3 regions of the Priestia sp. P5_B4 genome follow, and region 2 is predicted to be linked to each of the others. Evidence: riboswitches for the same ligand, from Rfam matches in the RefSeq annotation. Region 2 holds a riboswitch; each other region holds the start of a gene.
What was found. A riboswitch is a leader RNA that binds a small molecule or an ion and turns the genes downstream of it on or off. The one in region 2 is predicted to bind S-adenosylmethionine.
Positions count from the first base shown of each region.

Region 1: linked by a shared signal. The riboswitch ahead of AC1DRF_RS07870 (bifunctional homocysteine S-methyltransferase/methylenetetrahydrofolate reductase) and the one ahead of metK (methionine adenosyltransferase) in region 2 are both predicted to bind S-adenosylmethionine.
Region 3: linked by a shared signal. The riboswitch ahead of AC1DRF_RS03925 (methionine ABC transporter ATP-binding protein) and the one ahead of metK (methionine adenosyltransferase) in region 2 are both predicted to bind S-adenosylmethionine.

Region 1 covers NZ_JBFULJ010000048.1:10,084-15,170, reverse strand. The annotation lists gene AC1DRF_RS07875 (YkvI family membrane protein) at 91-1,125, opposite strand; SAM riboswitch class I at 1,465-1,571, shown strand; gene AC1DRF_RS07870 (bifunctional homocysteine S-methyltransferase/methylenetetrahydrofolate reductase) at 1,679-3,517, shown strand; gene metH (methionine synthase) at 3,518-5,087, shown strand, end outside.
Region 2 covers NZ_JBFULJ010000002.1:21,975-27,061, forward strand. The annotation lists gene AC1DRF_RS00650 (phosphatase PAP2 family protein) at 1-208, shown strand, start outside; gene AC1DRF_RS00655 (glycosyltransferase family 4 protein) at 227-1,372, shown strand; gene metK (methionine adenosyltransferase) at 1,404-2,606, opposite strand; SAM riboswitch class I at 2,739-2,856, opposite strand; gene pckA (phosphoenolpyruvate carboxykinase (ATP)) at 3,231-4,820, shown strand; gene AC1DRF_RS00670 (DUF2584 domain-containing protein) at 4,855-5,087, opposite strand, start outside.
Region 3 covers NZ_JBFULJ010000016.1:17,103-22,189, forward strand. The annotation lists gene AC1DRF_RS03895 (acyl-CoA dehydrogenase family protein) at 1-93, shown strand, start outside; gene AC1DRF_RS03900 (arsenate reductase family protein) at 209-565, shown strand; gene gcvH (glycine cleavage system protein GcvH) at 701-1,084, shown strand; gene AC1DRF_RS03910 (YusG family protein) at 1,164-1,409, shown strand; gene AC1DRF_RS03915 (toprim domain-containing protein) at 1,591-1,941, shown strand; gene AC1DRF_RS03920 (thioredoxin family protein) at 1,956-2,255, shown strand; SAM riboswitch class I at 2,436-2,543, shown strand; gene AC1DRF_RS03925 (methionine ABC transporter ATP-binding protein) at 2,675-3,700, shown strand; gene AC1DRF_RS03930 (methionine ABC transporter permease) at 3,693-4,361, shown strand; gene AC1DRF_RS03935 (MetQ/NlpA family ABC transporter substrate-binding protein) at 4,379-5,087, shown strand, end outside.

The DNA of each region.
Region 1 (5,087 bases), on a different contig from region 2:
TCTTATTTGTTTTACATTATAGCAAAGTAAAATCGACTTGTCACATCATTTAACTTCGTTTTTTCACATCTATTCTTTAAAATCCAGCTTTTAGCTTATTTTTTCTTTTTTAATACATAGCATCCATACAAAAGCTAGTCCAATATAGCCAAATATCGGATATAAAAACTCAAGAAGCTGGGCATATCCGAATTGCCCAATAATAAAGCAAGCCAAGATAATAAACGCAAAAGCTTGTTTGTCATTGAGGGGAAGAAATGACTGAAGCTGCTTAGCGATGCCAAATACATTTCCAATCAATGTAGTAAAAATCTCGCCCAACACAACTACCGTAAATAAAACATTCACCCACGCTGAGATATTTTTAACAACGGCACTCATCGGAATATCAAGTTGAAATGAATAAGGCAAATTGGAAAGGGCAAGATGAGTAGAAACAAGCATAAACGTAAGTACACATCCTCCTATTAAGGCCCCTTTTGTAATCACGCTCCTATCTTTCACCGAGCTTCCTAATGGGACCAAAACGGCCTGAGCCAAAGCTAGATTRAGGGAAATATATAAAAAGGGACTAACCGCCCACTTCCACTGCGTGACGAGCGTTAAATCCGGCTTCGTTTGAATCAGTGAGAAATAGCTGATATTCGGCACAAAGATGATAAAAGCAAATGAAAGCATCATCGGCACAACAAGAGAATTAACCATTAAAATACCGTTAATTCCTTTTGCAATAAATATATAAGTTAAAACAATTGTAAAAATCATCCCAACAGGAGGCCACAGCCCAAACTGTTCTTTTCCTATTGCTCCCGTACTCGCTAGCATGACTGAAGTTACTCCAAATAAAATGACAATCATTACACCGTTTACCACTTTTCCAAGCACATCACCAAATAAATATGTATTAAGCTGCTGATAAGAAGAAGCCCCAATTGCGTGCGAAAGCAGCATCATTTTTGAACCTAGCCAAATAAAAAACAAGCCGCTGACCAAAATTCCGACCATTCCAAGTTCCCCGTACTGTGTAAAAAATTGAACGATTTCCTTGCCTGTTGCAAAACCGGCTCCTACAACAGTGCCTACATACGTAGCAGCAACCTGCAGCGTGAGTTTCCACCTTTTCATGCCCATCACCCTTCTACCCTTCATAGTTCACTATATGTAGAAACGATAAAAAAAAGACGAGCCTTTTCACGTGTAAATCTACGCATATCCCAGTGCTTGTGCCTTTTGGTTTATTTTTTTCATTTTCTTTTTGTATTTCTCACAAAAAACTCCTTAACCCCTAACATAACAGTCATTTTCAAACAAAATATACGGATATTTTCCCTTTAGCTTTTAAATTTTCCTCAATATTTGCTGGAAATTCACAATTTACTGTTGTATAATTTCTAAAAATCAGATAAATTATTAAATAAGTATTCTTTCTATTTAAAAAAATATGTTTCAATTATATACAATTGATTCTTATCATGAGAGGTGGAGGGACTGGCCCTTTGAAACCRCAGCAACCAGTCGTTAGAGACATGGTGCTAAATCCAGCAAGCAATTTATTGCTTGGAAGATAAGAAGGCGAAAAAAGTCTTCTTCTTAAGAAGACTTTTTCTATTTTATCGGCATATTGCATAAAACGAATCACTCGTGAAATAGAAGCGGAACAATTTAAGGAGGTTTTGACATGGGGTTACTTGAAGATTTAAAGTCTAAAATTTTAATTGGGGATGGTGCCACTGGTACCCTCCTTTACTCACACGGTATTGACAGCTGTTTTGAAGAACTAAACATCACCAAACCAGAAGAGGTTTCTCGTATTCACAGAGCCTATGTAGAAGCTGGTGCAAACGTTATTCAAACAAATACGTACGCTGCTAATTATCAAAAACTTGCCCGTTATGGATTAGAAGATTCAGTCAAAGACATCAATGTTGCTGGTGTAAAATTAGCGAAACAAGCTGCAAAAGATCAAGCTTACGTGGTTGGTACACTCGGCGGAATTCGTTCTTTCCAAAAAAACGCTATTAGTTTAGAAGAGGTTAAGCGAAGCATTCGTGAACAGATGTTTTGGCTTTTAAATGAAGGCGTGGATGGCCTTTTGTTTGAAACATACTATGATTTCGAAGAATTAAAAACCGTTCTTACACTGGCAAGAAAAGAAACGGATAAGCCTATTATTACTCACGTTTCCCTGCATGATATTGGCGTACTTCAAGATGGCCGTCCTTTAGCAGATGCATTAAAAGAATTAGAGGCGCTGGGAGCAGATGTTGTCGGGCTAAACTGCCGTTTAGGTCCTTATCATATGATTCAGTCTCTTGAAGAAGTACCGCTTCCTGATCGTGCTTTCTTATCTYCTTACCCTAATGCCAGCCTTCCGGCGTATGTGGAAGGAAAGCTGGAATATGAAACAAATGAAGACTACTTTGTAGAAAGCGCGCGTTTATTCCGCGAACAAGGGGTTCGCTTAATTGGAGGATGCTGCGGTACAACACCAGCTCACGTACGCGCAATGTCATCTGCCTTAAAAGACCTGCCTCCGATTACAAGCAAAGTCGTTAAAATGAGACCTGCCGTTACGGTTCAAGAGCGTGAGCAGCAGGATAAACCTCATATGCATGAAATTGTGAAGAAGCGCCGCTCGGTTATCGTCGAGCTAGATCCGCCTAAACAGCTTGGTCCGACGAAATTTTTAGAAGYCGCAAAAGCACTTGATAAAGTCGGCGTAGATGCTATTACATTAGCTGATAATTCTCTTGCCTCACCTCGCATCAGCAACTTGGCAATGGCAACACTGATGCAGCAAGAAACAAAAGCACGACCGCTTATTCATATTACCTGTCGCGACCGAAATTTAATTGGACTTCAATCTCATTTAATGGGACTTCATACGCTAGGAATGAATCAAGTACTTGCAATTACCGGTGATCCGTCAAAAGTTGGCGATTTCCCTGGCGCCACTTCGGTCTACGATTTATCTTCATTTGACTTGATTAGTTTAATCGCTCAGTTTAATGAAGGACTATCTTATTCCGGCAAACCACTTGGTCAAAAAACCAATTTTTCCATTGCAGCTGCCTTTAACCCAAACGTGCGTCACTTAGACCGAGCCGTTCAGCGTTTGGAAAAGAAAATCGACTGCGGGGCTCACTATTTCATTACTCAGCCTCTCTATTCAACTAAGCAAATTGAAGAGGTATATGAAGCAACCAAACATTTAACAACACCGGTATATATCGGTATCATGCCGTTAACAAGCGCAAGAAATGCTCGATTTATTCACCATGAAGTACCTGGAATTAAATTGTCAGAAGATATTCTAGAACGCATGGATACAACGGGAAATGACCGAATCCGCGGTGAAGTCGAAGGTCTTGCGATTGCAAAAAACTTAATTGATACAGCATATGAGTTATTTGACGGTATTTACTTAATTACGCCGTTTATGCGCTATGAAATGACCGAAATTCTAACACGTTATATTCATGACAAGCAACTTGTTACATCAGAAAGGAAGATATAAATGAGCTCACTTATCGAACAACAACTAAAGAAGCGAATACTCGTCATCGATGGAGCAATGGGAACGATGATTCAAGATGCTGATTTAACCGCTGAAGATTTTGGCGGCGAAGAATATGAAGGCTGCAACGAATATTTGACTCGAACAGCGCCTCATGTGATTCAGCGCATTCATGAAGAGTACTTTGCAGCAGGTGCTGACATCATTGAAACCAATACGTTTGGCTCAACATCTACCGTACTTGATGAATACGATTTAGGTCACTTGGCGTATGAATTGAATATCGAAGCTGTGAAGCTTGCTTGTGCAGCCCGCGATAAATATTCAACTCCCGAATGGCCTAGGTTCGTAGCTGGAGCTATCGGTCCTACCACTAAAACTCTCTCTGTTACCGGAGGTATTACATTCCCTGAGTTAGTAGAATCGTACGAAGAGCAAGCTCGAGGTTTGTTAGACGGCGGCGTTGACTTGCTTTTAGTCGAAACCTGTCAAGATATGCTGAACGTAAAAGCCGCATTTTTAGGCATTACAGCGGCGTTTGAAAAACTAAAAACCGAAGTTCCTATTATGATCTCAGGAACAATTGAGCCGATGGGAACAACTCTCGCTGGTCAAGATATCGAATCTTTTTACTTATCACTGGAACACATGAAGCCTCTTTCAGTCGGACTTAACTGCGCGACAGGCCCTGAATTTATGACGGATCATATTCGCTCTCTTTCAGACCTAGCCACTTCAGCAGTTAGCTGTTATCCAAACGCTGGACTTCCGGATGAAGAAGGCAATTATCATGAATCCCCTGAGCTTCTTGCTCAAAAAATTAAAGGATTTGCTGATAAAGGCTGGCTGAACTTTGTAGGCGGATGCTGCGGTACAACGCCTGCTCATATTAAAGCACTGGCGGAAGCGGTAAAAGAGGTTGCGCCCCGTTCGCTTGATCGCTCCGAGCATAACCATGCTGTAACCGGTATTGAACCGCTTGTATATGACGATTCTATGCGCCCTCTTTTTGTGGGAGAACGTACGAATGTAATCGGTTCTCGCAAGTTCAAGCGTCTGATTGCGGAAGGAAAAATTGAAGAAGCATCTGAAATTGCGCGTGCTCAAGTTAAAAATGGTGCTCACGTTATTGATATTTGCTTGGCAGATCCGGACCGTGAAGAAATGGAAGACATGGAGGAATTTATTCAAGAAGTTGTAAAAAAAGTGAAGGTTCCTCTTGTAATCGATTCAACGGACGAGAAAGTTATTGAAAAAGCTTTAACGTACTCGCAAGGTAAGGTCATTATTAACTCCATTAACTTAGAAGATGGTGAAGAGCGTTTTGATGCAATCTTACCGCTAGTAAAAAAATTCGGTGCAGCTCTGGTTGTGGGTACAATCGATGAAACAGGCATGGCCGTTACTGCAGAACGAAAAGTAGAGATTGCTAAACGCTCACATGATTTGCTTGTTGAAAAACATGGCTTTAATCCAAAAGATATTATTTTTGACCCTCTTGTGTTTCCTGTAGGGACTGGTGATGTACAATATATTGGTTCTGCTGAAGAAACAGTTAAAGGAATTAAAA
Region 2 (5,087 bases):
TCCGTCTGGGCATACAACAGCTATTTTTTCGTTGGTTACCCCTCTTATGATTGTTTATCCAGCCTTCACTGCCGTTCTTTTGCCTCTTGCAGTAACGGTAGGAATTTCAAGAATTTATCTCGGTCTGCACTATCCGACGGATGTCATGGTAGGCCTGATACTGGGCATCTTTTCAGGTGCTGTGTCACTGAACATATTTTTAACTTAATTGATAGGAGGAGTACTAATGAGAATTGCTTTATTTACGGATACATTTGCTCCAGAAGTTAACGGAGCTGCTAAAACACTTTATCAATTTACCCAGTATGTCAAATCAAAGCAAATTCCCATCCAGGTATTTGCTCCTGAATTTGCTCATGATCAGTCATTTTCAACGTATGTTCACCGTTCGCTCAGCATGCCGTTTTTCCTTTATCCAAACAGCCGCTTTTCATTGCCAAACGTTCTAAAAATTAAAAAGCAGCTGCAGGAATTCAATCCTTCTATTATTCATTTGGCCACTCCTTTTACAATGGGGCTTTGCGGCTCCTATTACGGGAAAAGATTAGGTGTTCCTCTTGTCGGCTCTTATCATACCAAGTTTGATGATTATTTATCTCACTATGAACTTGAAAAAATGCGTGTACCACTGCAAAAATATATGAAATGGTTTTATAAACCTGTACAAAAAATATTCGCTCCCTCTGAAGTGACCAAACAGCAGCTAGAAGAACAAGGGTTTCACAACGTATCTATTTGGTCGCGAGGAGTAAATCATAAATTATTTCACCCCCACTATGACCGCTTTGATATTCGTATTAAATATAATATTAAAAAGCCCTACATTTTAACGTATGTAGGAAGATTAGCTAAAGAAAAGAACGCTGATTTTTTAATAAAAATCGCACGATCTCTACCGGATCATATCCGCCATCAAATTCACTGGGTTATTGTAGGAGACGGCCCTTTAAAAGAACAAATGCAGCAGCAAGCATCTGAGCATATGACATTTACAGGCTTCCTTGAAGGTAAGCAACTTGCTCATATCTATTCATCATCTGATTTGTTTGTTTTTCCTTCAGAAACAGAAACCTTCGGAAATGTTGTACTGGAGTCTCTTGCTTCTGGAACTCCTGTAGTGGCAGCAAATGCAGGAGGAGTTAAACAGATGGTTCAGCACGGGCGAAACGGCTATCTTTGCAAACCTCACTCCTTAGAAGAATTCAGTTCGGCTATTACAGGTTTACTCGATGATTTGCACCAGCGGCTTCACTTTGGCCATGCAGCGAGACACTATGCTCTTACTCAATCATGGGACGCCATTTTTCAGCATTTGCTTTCAGAATATGAAGGTGTCGTAGAAAAATCTGCTGCAGATATTCAATTGGCATAAAAAAATCTCCGTTTTCACGGAGATTTTTTTATTATTTAGCTAAAGCTTGAGTTTTTAATGCTTCCGCTTTGTCTGTGAACTCCCAAGGAAGCTCCACATCCGTACGACCAAAGTGGCCGTAAGCTGCTGTTTGCTTATAAATTGGGCGACGTAAATCAAGCATTTTAATGATGCCTGCTGGACGTAGGTCAAAGTTTTTGCGTACTACGTCTACTAGTACTTCTTCAGAAACTTTTCCTGTACCGAATGTATCAATTGAAATAGATACTGGTTGTGCAACACCAATTGCATATGCTAGTTGTACTTCACATTTATCAGCAAGATCAGCTGCTACAATGTTTTTCGCAACATAACGAGCTGCATAAGCTGCTGAACGGTCTACTTTTGTTGCATCCTTACCAGAGAATGCACCGCCGCCGTGACGAGCATATCCGCCGTAAGTATCAACGATAATTTTACGACCAGTTAAACCAGCATCTCCTTGAGGACCGCCGATTACGAAACGTCCTGTTGGGTTAATGAAATACTTTGTATTTTCATCAATTAACTCGTTTGGAACAACTGGATTAATAACATATTCTTTTAAGTTACGTTGAATTTGCTCTAACGTTACTTCTGGATGATGCTGAGTTGAAATAACAATTGTATCGATGCGAACAGGTTTGTTGTTTTCATCATATTCAACTGTTACTTGTGTTTTACCATCCGGGCGAAGGTAAGGAAGAATTTCTTCTTTACGTACTTCTGTTAGACGGCGAGCAAGTTTATGAGCTAATGAAATTGGAAGAGGCATTAATTCTTTTGTTTCGTTACATGCATAACCAAACATTAAGCCTTGGTCTCCAGCTCCGATTGCTTCGATTTCTTCATCTGACATTTGACCTTCACGTGCTTCTAACGCTTGGTCTACACCAGCAGCGATATCAGCTGACTGCTCGTCGATAGATGTTAATACTGCACAAGTTTCAGCATCAAATCCGTATTTTGCACGAGTATAGCCAATTCCTTTAATTGTTTCACGAACTGTTTTAGGAATATCCACGTAAGTAGAAGTTGTAATTTCACCACTTACTAAAACTAAACCAGTTGTTACGCTTGTTTCACAAGCAACACGAGCATTTGGATCCTTTGCTAGGATAGCATCAAGAATTGAGTCAGAAATTTGGTCACAAATTTTATCGGGATGTCCCTCTGTAACAGATTCTGACGTGAACAGACGACGTTGTGTTGACATCAGTTTTCCTCCTTATAAATACGATACATTGTGATACGGTACTCATTCCCTTATTTTCATTACACGTTAAAAAATATAAAAAAACCTTTCCTTGTATCGAGGAAAGGTATCAAATTCTACATAAGCCTTTCACTCTTATCGATCAAGGTTGTGCCCTTGCATCAGGTTAGCACCTTATCGTCTACACAAAAAAATGACGATGGTTGCTGGGTTTCATAGGGCCTGTCCCTCCACCAGCTCGGGATAAGAGAGTATCCGTTCAAGGACATATAATACATGAAAAAGCGCTTCACTGTCAACAACATTCAAATGGAAATCATCTCTTTATGTTTGAATCTGTTTTAATGTAACATACTCAAATTCCGAAATAGTACACCTTATTAAGAATCATCACTAAGTTTAGTTAATAAGACAGATCAAAATGAGGCTTTCACTTAAAATAGCTTCACTTTTTTCGCTCCTAGCACATATACATGTGTCTAAAATAGGTATAACGTACATTTTTTTATAATACACAAACATTTTTAGTTAAATAGTATAGAATAATTAAATAAATGTGTTATACTAATTATAAATTTCAAACATTAATGAATAAATAATAGCTAAAAAAGGAAGGTAGTGCACATGAGTACTGTTGATATGTCTATCGAATTAAATGGTTTGCTTCAATTAAAAACAACAAAACACCAATTATCTGTTCCACAACTTGTTGAAAAAATTCTAGCTCGACGCGAAGGAATGCTGACTTCTACAGGTGCTGTGTCAGTCGAAACCGGAAAATATACAGGTCGCTCTCCTTTAGATAAATTTATTGTAAGCGATGCTGTGTCTTCAAAAACGGTTGAATGGGGACCTGTCAATCAGCCAATTTCTGCTCAGCGATTCGATGCGCTATACAAAAAAGTCTTAACCCACTTAAAGAAGCAGGATGAACTTTTTGTTTTTAATGGATATGCTGGAGCTGATAAAAAGTATCAGTTACCAATTCAAGTAGTTAATGAATTTGCATGGCACAACCTATTCGCTCAGCAGTTATTCATTCGCCCTTCAGCCGAACAAAAAACAAATGATGATGTGAAGCCGTTTACAATTGTAGCAGCTCCAACGTTCAAAGCTGACCCTGAAACAGACGGGACGAATTCTGAAACCTTCATTATTCTTTCGTTAGAGCGACGCATTGTGCTAATTGGAGGAACTGAATACGCTGGTGAAATGAAAAAATCTATTTTCTCAGTGATGAACTTCTTACTTCCTCAAAACAATATTCTATCCATGCACTGTTCTGCTAACGTAGGAGAAGAAGGTGACGTTGCATTATTCTTTGGTTTATCTGGAACGGGTAAAACAACGCTTTCTGCTGATGCAAACCGTCGTTTAATCGGAGATGACGAGCACGGTTGGTCAAGCTCTGGTGTATTTAATATTGAAGGAGGATGCTACGCGAAGTGCATTCAGCTTTCCGAAGAAAAAGAACCGCAAATCTTCAATGCAATTCGCTTCGGCGCCGTACTGGAAAATGTAGTGTTAAATCAAAATACGAAAGTAGCAGATTACAATGATAATAGTTTAACAGAGAATACTCGTGCCGCTTATTCAATTGACTCTATTGATAATACGGTATTGCCAAGCGTTGCCGGGCACCCTACAGCTATTGTCTTTTTAACTGCTGATGCTTTCGGTGTCTTGCCTCCAATCAGCAAGCTTACAAAAGAACAAGCAATGTACCATTTTCTGAGCGGATACACTAGTAAGTTAGCTGGAACAGAGCGCGGCGTAACATCGCCACAGGCTACTTTCTCTACATGCTTTGGTGAGCCTTTCTTACCTCTTGCTCCAACAACTTATGCAGAAATGCTAGGAAAGAAAATCGATGAACATAATGTAAATGTCTACCTTGTAAATACTGGATGGACCGGCGGTGAATACGGGGTGGGCGAACGAATGAAGTTAAGTTACACTCGAGCTATGGTTCAAGCAGCCCTTGAAGGAGAACTCGCTAATACCGAAACAGTAACAGATGCTATTTTTGGTTTATCGATTCCAACTCATGTTCCGGGCGTTCCTGATGAAGTGCTTCAGCCTTCTAAAGCATGGAACGATGCAACAGCTTATAACCAAAAGGCAACTGAGCTTGCTGCTAAATTCAAAGCTAATTTCAAGCGTTTTAACGATGTAGCATCTGACATTTCAACATTAGGCGGACCTAGAGTCTAATAAAAAAACGATCGTCTTATAGACGATCGTTTTTTTAGTTAGTCGAATGTAATTTTGTCAGTTCATATGTGACAATGGTTTTTTCCTGCTCCATTTCTACCTTACGCACAACAGCAGTTCCAATACATTCTCCATTTTTCGTTTTGTGAACGTTTAATGGAATATCTAACGGATACAAGCGATATCCTTTTTTCTCAATTTGAAAAATGTTATCCGTTACACGCTTTTCGTTGCCTTTTGTCACAATCATTGTATTTAATTCTAGCG
Region 3 (5,087 bases), on a different contig from region 2:
CGCAAGTTAACTCGCTATACACCAATTAATGTAATTAGTGTAAAGCGCGAGATTGCAAAAACGCTTCTAGAAGTAGAGAAGTTCACAGTTTAAGGGAAAAGGAGCTCGTTTTACGAGCTCCTTTTTGTTTAAGAAGCCTCTATCTAGGTAAATGATAAAGGATGTGTTAAAATACGAAAAAAGCTTAAAATAAAGGGTGGTTGACGAAATGTCATTATTTTTTTATTCATATCCAAAGTGTGGTACGTGCCGAAAAGCTAAGAAGTGGCTGGATGATAACGGAGTAGCGTATGAAGAAATTCATATTGTAGAAAACCCGCCAACAAAAGAGCAGCTGCAATCTTATTATCAGAACAGCGGCTTAGAATTAAAAAAATTCTTTAATACAAGCGGTAAAAAATATCGCGAATTAGGAATTAAAGATAAAGTAAGCAGTGCGAGTGAAGATGAACTTCTGTCGATTCTTGCGTCAGATGGCATGTTAATTAAGCGTCCGCTGCTAACAGATGGACAAAAAGTAACGCTTGGCTTCAAAGAAGAGCAGTTTGAGGACGTGTGGAAGTAAGTTTTCAAATAGAAAATTTTTACCTTTTACGTTACACTGTTAATAGGAAGTTATTTTAGGTTGTAGAAAGTGTTCTCCACGTTGAAGGCGCTTTTTATATAAACAAATTACGATACATATTTTGGAGGGATTAAGATGAGTACACCAAAAGATTTGCGTTATTCTGAAGAGCATGAATGGGTAAAAACAGAAGGGGACGTTGTCCGCGTAGGTATTACGCATTTCGCTCAAGCTGAGCTTGGCGACATCGTATTCGTTGAACTGCCAGAAGTAGGAGCAACAGTAGAAGCTGACGAGCCGTTTGGCAGCGTTGAATCAGTAAAAACAGTTTCTGAGCTTTACGCACCAATTAGCGGTGAAGTTGTAGCAGTAAACGACAACTTAAGCGATAGCCCTGAACTTGTTAATGAATCTCCATACGAAGAAGCATGGATGATTACAATCAAACCGTCTGATGCTTCTCAAGTAGATAAGCTAATGACAGCAGAGCAATACGAAGAAATGACAAACGAAGGATAATATTCCTCCATAAATTGTCTTTATGAAAAGTTTTTGACTGGACACTCTATTAGTAAACAAGCTAAAGGAGTGTCTTTTTATGTTTGAAAAACAAAAAATGAACGTTACAGATCGCGTTACAGCTAAATTTCATGACGGCGGTATGAAATTATATGTTGATAAGCAGCCAATTGGTGAAGTTAGTTACGGAACAAGCGGCAATGAATACCGCTTTGAAGAAGGTTATTCGCAAGAAAATAATAAGTTCTATCAATATACGGATGTACAAAAACAAGGTGAAACGCAAAAATATACAGACTGCGACGAAGAAGCAGGATGGTGCTAAACAGTGGCAACTGCCACTGTTTTTCTTGTCTTATGGAAACAATATGGCCTAAGCTGCTTTTTAAAACAGTTCTTTCTTGCAAATTTCTTTTAAAAAACAGGTGAACTGTGATACATTAACGAATATTGTATAGCATAAAGAAATGATGTTACTATACAACTGACGATTATGGGTGATGAAAATGGGGCTAATTGAAATTGAAAAAGTAATTATTGTCGAAGGAAAATCAGATAAAAAGCGTATCCAAGATATCATTCGAGAACCAATTGAAATTATCTGTACAAACGGTACGATTAGTTTATCAAAGCTGGATGAAATTATTGACTGTACGTTTAACAAAGAGGTATACATACTTGTTGACTCTGATGATTCAGGGAATAAGCTAAGAAAACAATTTAAACGAGAGCTTCCGGAAGCAGAGCATCTATATATTGATAAAATGTACCGAGAGGTTGCTACCGCCCCTAGACATCACATAGCAACAGTATTACTGAGTGCCAATATCGATGTTAATGCAGAATTTTTAACATAAAAGGAATGAGCAACATGCAAGAATGGAGCGAAAAACAACTTGACGATCAGTTAAAAGAAGGACAAAGAACGTTTATCTTTTTCCATACACCTTTTTGCGGGACATGTCAGCTGGCAAAAAAAATGTTAACCGTAGCAGAAGCGATGCTGCCCGGTGTGACCATCGGAATGAGCAATTTAAATTATATGCCTTCAAAAGCAGAAATATTTTCAATTGAAAGTGTACCTTGTTTGATTGAAGTGAAAAATGGCGAAATGGTAAAAAAACTCTATGCGTTTCATTCCATCGAGCACTTACTTGAAGAGCTTCGATAATCAAACGTTTGTTTAAAATGAAGAAATTGAAAGAGAGTGAACCGTTGGGGCTGTTGGAATCTTGGGATATTATCCCAAGAACAAAATCTGTTGACAGCCTATCTGACACATGCTAAAATCACACTCATGAATGTTCATAAATGAATGAATATTTCCCAAAAACAAAATAATTGTTGCGAACTCTTATCAAGAGAGGTGGAGGGACTGAGCCCTGTGAAACCCGGCAACCGTCAGACTAACTGAAATGGTGCCAATTCCTGCAAAGCTATGCGCTTTGAAAGATGAGAGAAAGGATTAAATATCGAGCCTTTCTGTCATGCGCAGAGAGGCTTTTTTGATGGGGAAAATTGTTTTACGGCTTTTTCATCCTATAGGGCAACCTAACATAATTAAGTTTTTACTAAAGAAGGTGAAGAAATATGATTACATTAACAGACGTTACAAAAATTTATCAGGCCAAAAGTGGTCAAATAACAGCTGTTGATAATGTGAATCTAACCGTTAACCAAGGTGAAATTTACGGAATTATTGGTTATAGCGGAGCGGGGAAAAGTTCTTTAATTCGCTTGCTAAACGGGTTAGAAACACCAACGACAGGAACGGTAGAAGTAGCAGGTAATGATATTGGAAAAATTAAAGGCGGAAAACTCAGAAAAGCTAGACAAGAAATTAGTATGGTATTTCAGCACTTTAATATCTTGTGGTCGCGTACGGTGCGAGAAAATATTGCTTTTCCGTTAGAAATAGCAGGGATCTCAAAAGAAAAAAGAATGAAACGAGTAGACGAGCTTATCAAGTTAGTCGGGCTTGAAGGGCGTGAAAATGCTTATCCATCACAGCTTAGCGGTGGACAAAAGCAGCGTGTTGGTATTGCTCGAGCGCTAGCCAATAACCCAAAAGTATTGCTGTGTGATGAAGCAACATCAGCGCTTGATCCTCAAACGACAGATTCCATTTTAGATCTGTTAGTAGATATTAATGAGAAGCTAGGGTTAACCATTGTATTGATTACTCATGAAATGCACGTTATTCGTAAAATTTGTCATCGGGTAGCCGTTATGGAAAATGGGGCAGTGGTAGAAGAAGGACAAGTGCTAGAAGTATTCAGAAAACCTAAGCAGCCGATTACAAAACGATTCGTTCAACAGATTTCTGAACCAGAAGAAACGTTTGAAACAATTGAACAAGTACAGGGGTTATATCCAAGCGGGCAAATTATTCAGCTGACGTTTGTTGGCGGAAAAGCAGAGCAACCGCTCATTACAACGATTTTAAAACAGTTTGATGTAACGATTAATATTTTGCAAGGAAAGATTTCTCATACACAAACAGGTTCATACGGGACGTTGTTCGTTCATTTAGACGGAGAATTAACAGAAGTTGAAAAAGTCATTGCATACATTCATGAGCAGCAGGTCGAAGTGGAGGTAATGACAAATGTTTGAGAAACTATTTCCGAACGTTATTTTAGATGATTTTATTCAAGCGACAAATGAAACACTATATATGACGGCTATTTCAGTTATAGCCACGTTTGTTCTAGGTATTTTATTGGGCTTGCTTTTATTTTTAACGTCCAAAGGACAGCTCTGGCAAAACAAACCTTTATATGCCATTGTGTCAGCAGTTGTAAATATCTTTCGTTCCATTCCATTCATTATTTTAATTGTTTTACTGATTCCATTTACCAAAGCATTGGTAGGAAGTATTTTAGGCGCTAATGCAGCGTTACCTGCTTTAATTGTGGGAGCAGCACCATTTTATGCGCGTCTTGTAGAAATTGGTCTGCGTGAAATTGATAAAGGTGTTATTGAAGCTGCTAAATCAATGGGAGCAACAACAAGCACTATTATCTTTAAAGTGCTGTTACCTGAATCGCTGCCAGCTTTAATTTCTGGTTTGACGGTAACGACGATTGCGCTAGTCGGCTATACGGCAATGGCGGGTGTGATTGGAGCTGGAGGTCTTGGGAATCTTGCATATTTAGAAGGATTCCAGCGCAGTCATAATGATGTAACGCTAGCTGCTACGATCTTAATTTTGATTATTGTATTTATTATCCAACTTATTGGAGATGCGATTACTGCAAAAATTGATAAAAGATAAAGGGAGGATTATTTATTATGAAAAAATGGCTTTCGGCTTTAGCACTAACATCTGCGCTAGTAGTAGGATTAGCTGCATGTGGATCTAACAATGGATCAAAAGATGAAAAGAAAATTGTTGTGGGTGCATCTAATACGCCTCATGCTGAAATTTTAGAACAAGCAAAACCGATTTTAGAAAAACAAGGAATCGACTTAGAAATTAAAAAATTCCAAGATTACATCTTACCGAACACAGCTCTTGCAAACAATGAAATTGATGCAAACTACTTCCAGCACGTTCCTTATATGAATTCAGTGCTGAAAGATCACAAGGGTGAAAAAGGGTATGATTTTGTAAGTGCCGGTGCCATTCACATTGAACCAATCGGTATCTACTCTAAAAAATACAAAAGCTTAAAAGATCTTCCGAAGAACGGCACAGTTATTATGCGTGATGCAGTAGCAGAGCAAGGACGTATTTTATCGATTTTTGAAAAAGCCGGCGTAATCAAATTAAAACCAGGCGTAAAGAAAACAGATGCACAAATTAAAGATATCGTAGAAAACCCGAAGAATTTAAAATTTAAAGCCGATGTTGAAGGCGGATTGCTACCTCAAATGTACAAAAATAATGAAGGTGACGCTGTTGTTATCAATGCTAACTATGCTATCGATGCTGGTTTAGATCCAGTAAAAGATCCAATCGCAGTGGAAAGCAAAGAAAATAACCCTTATGCAAACATCA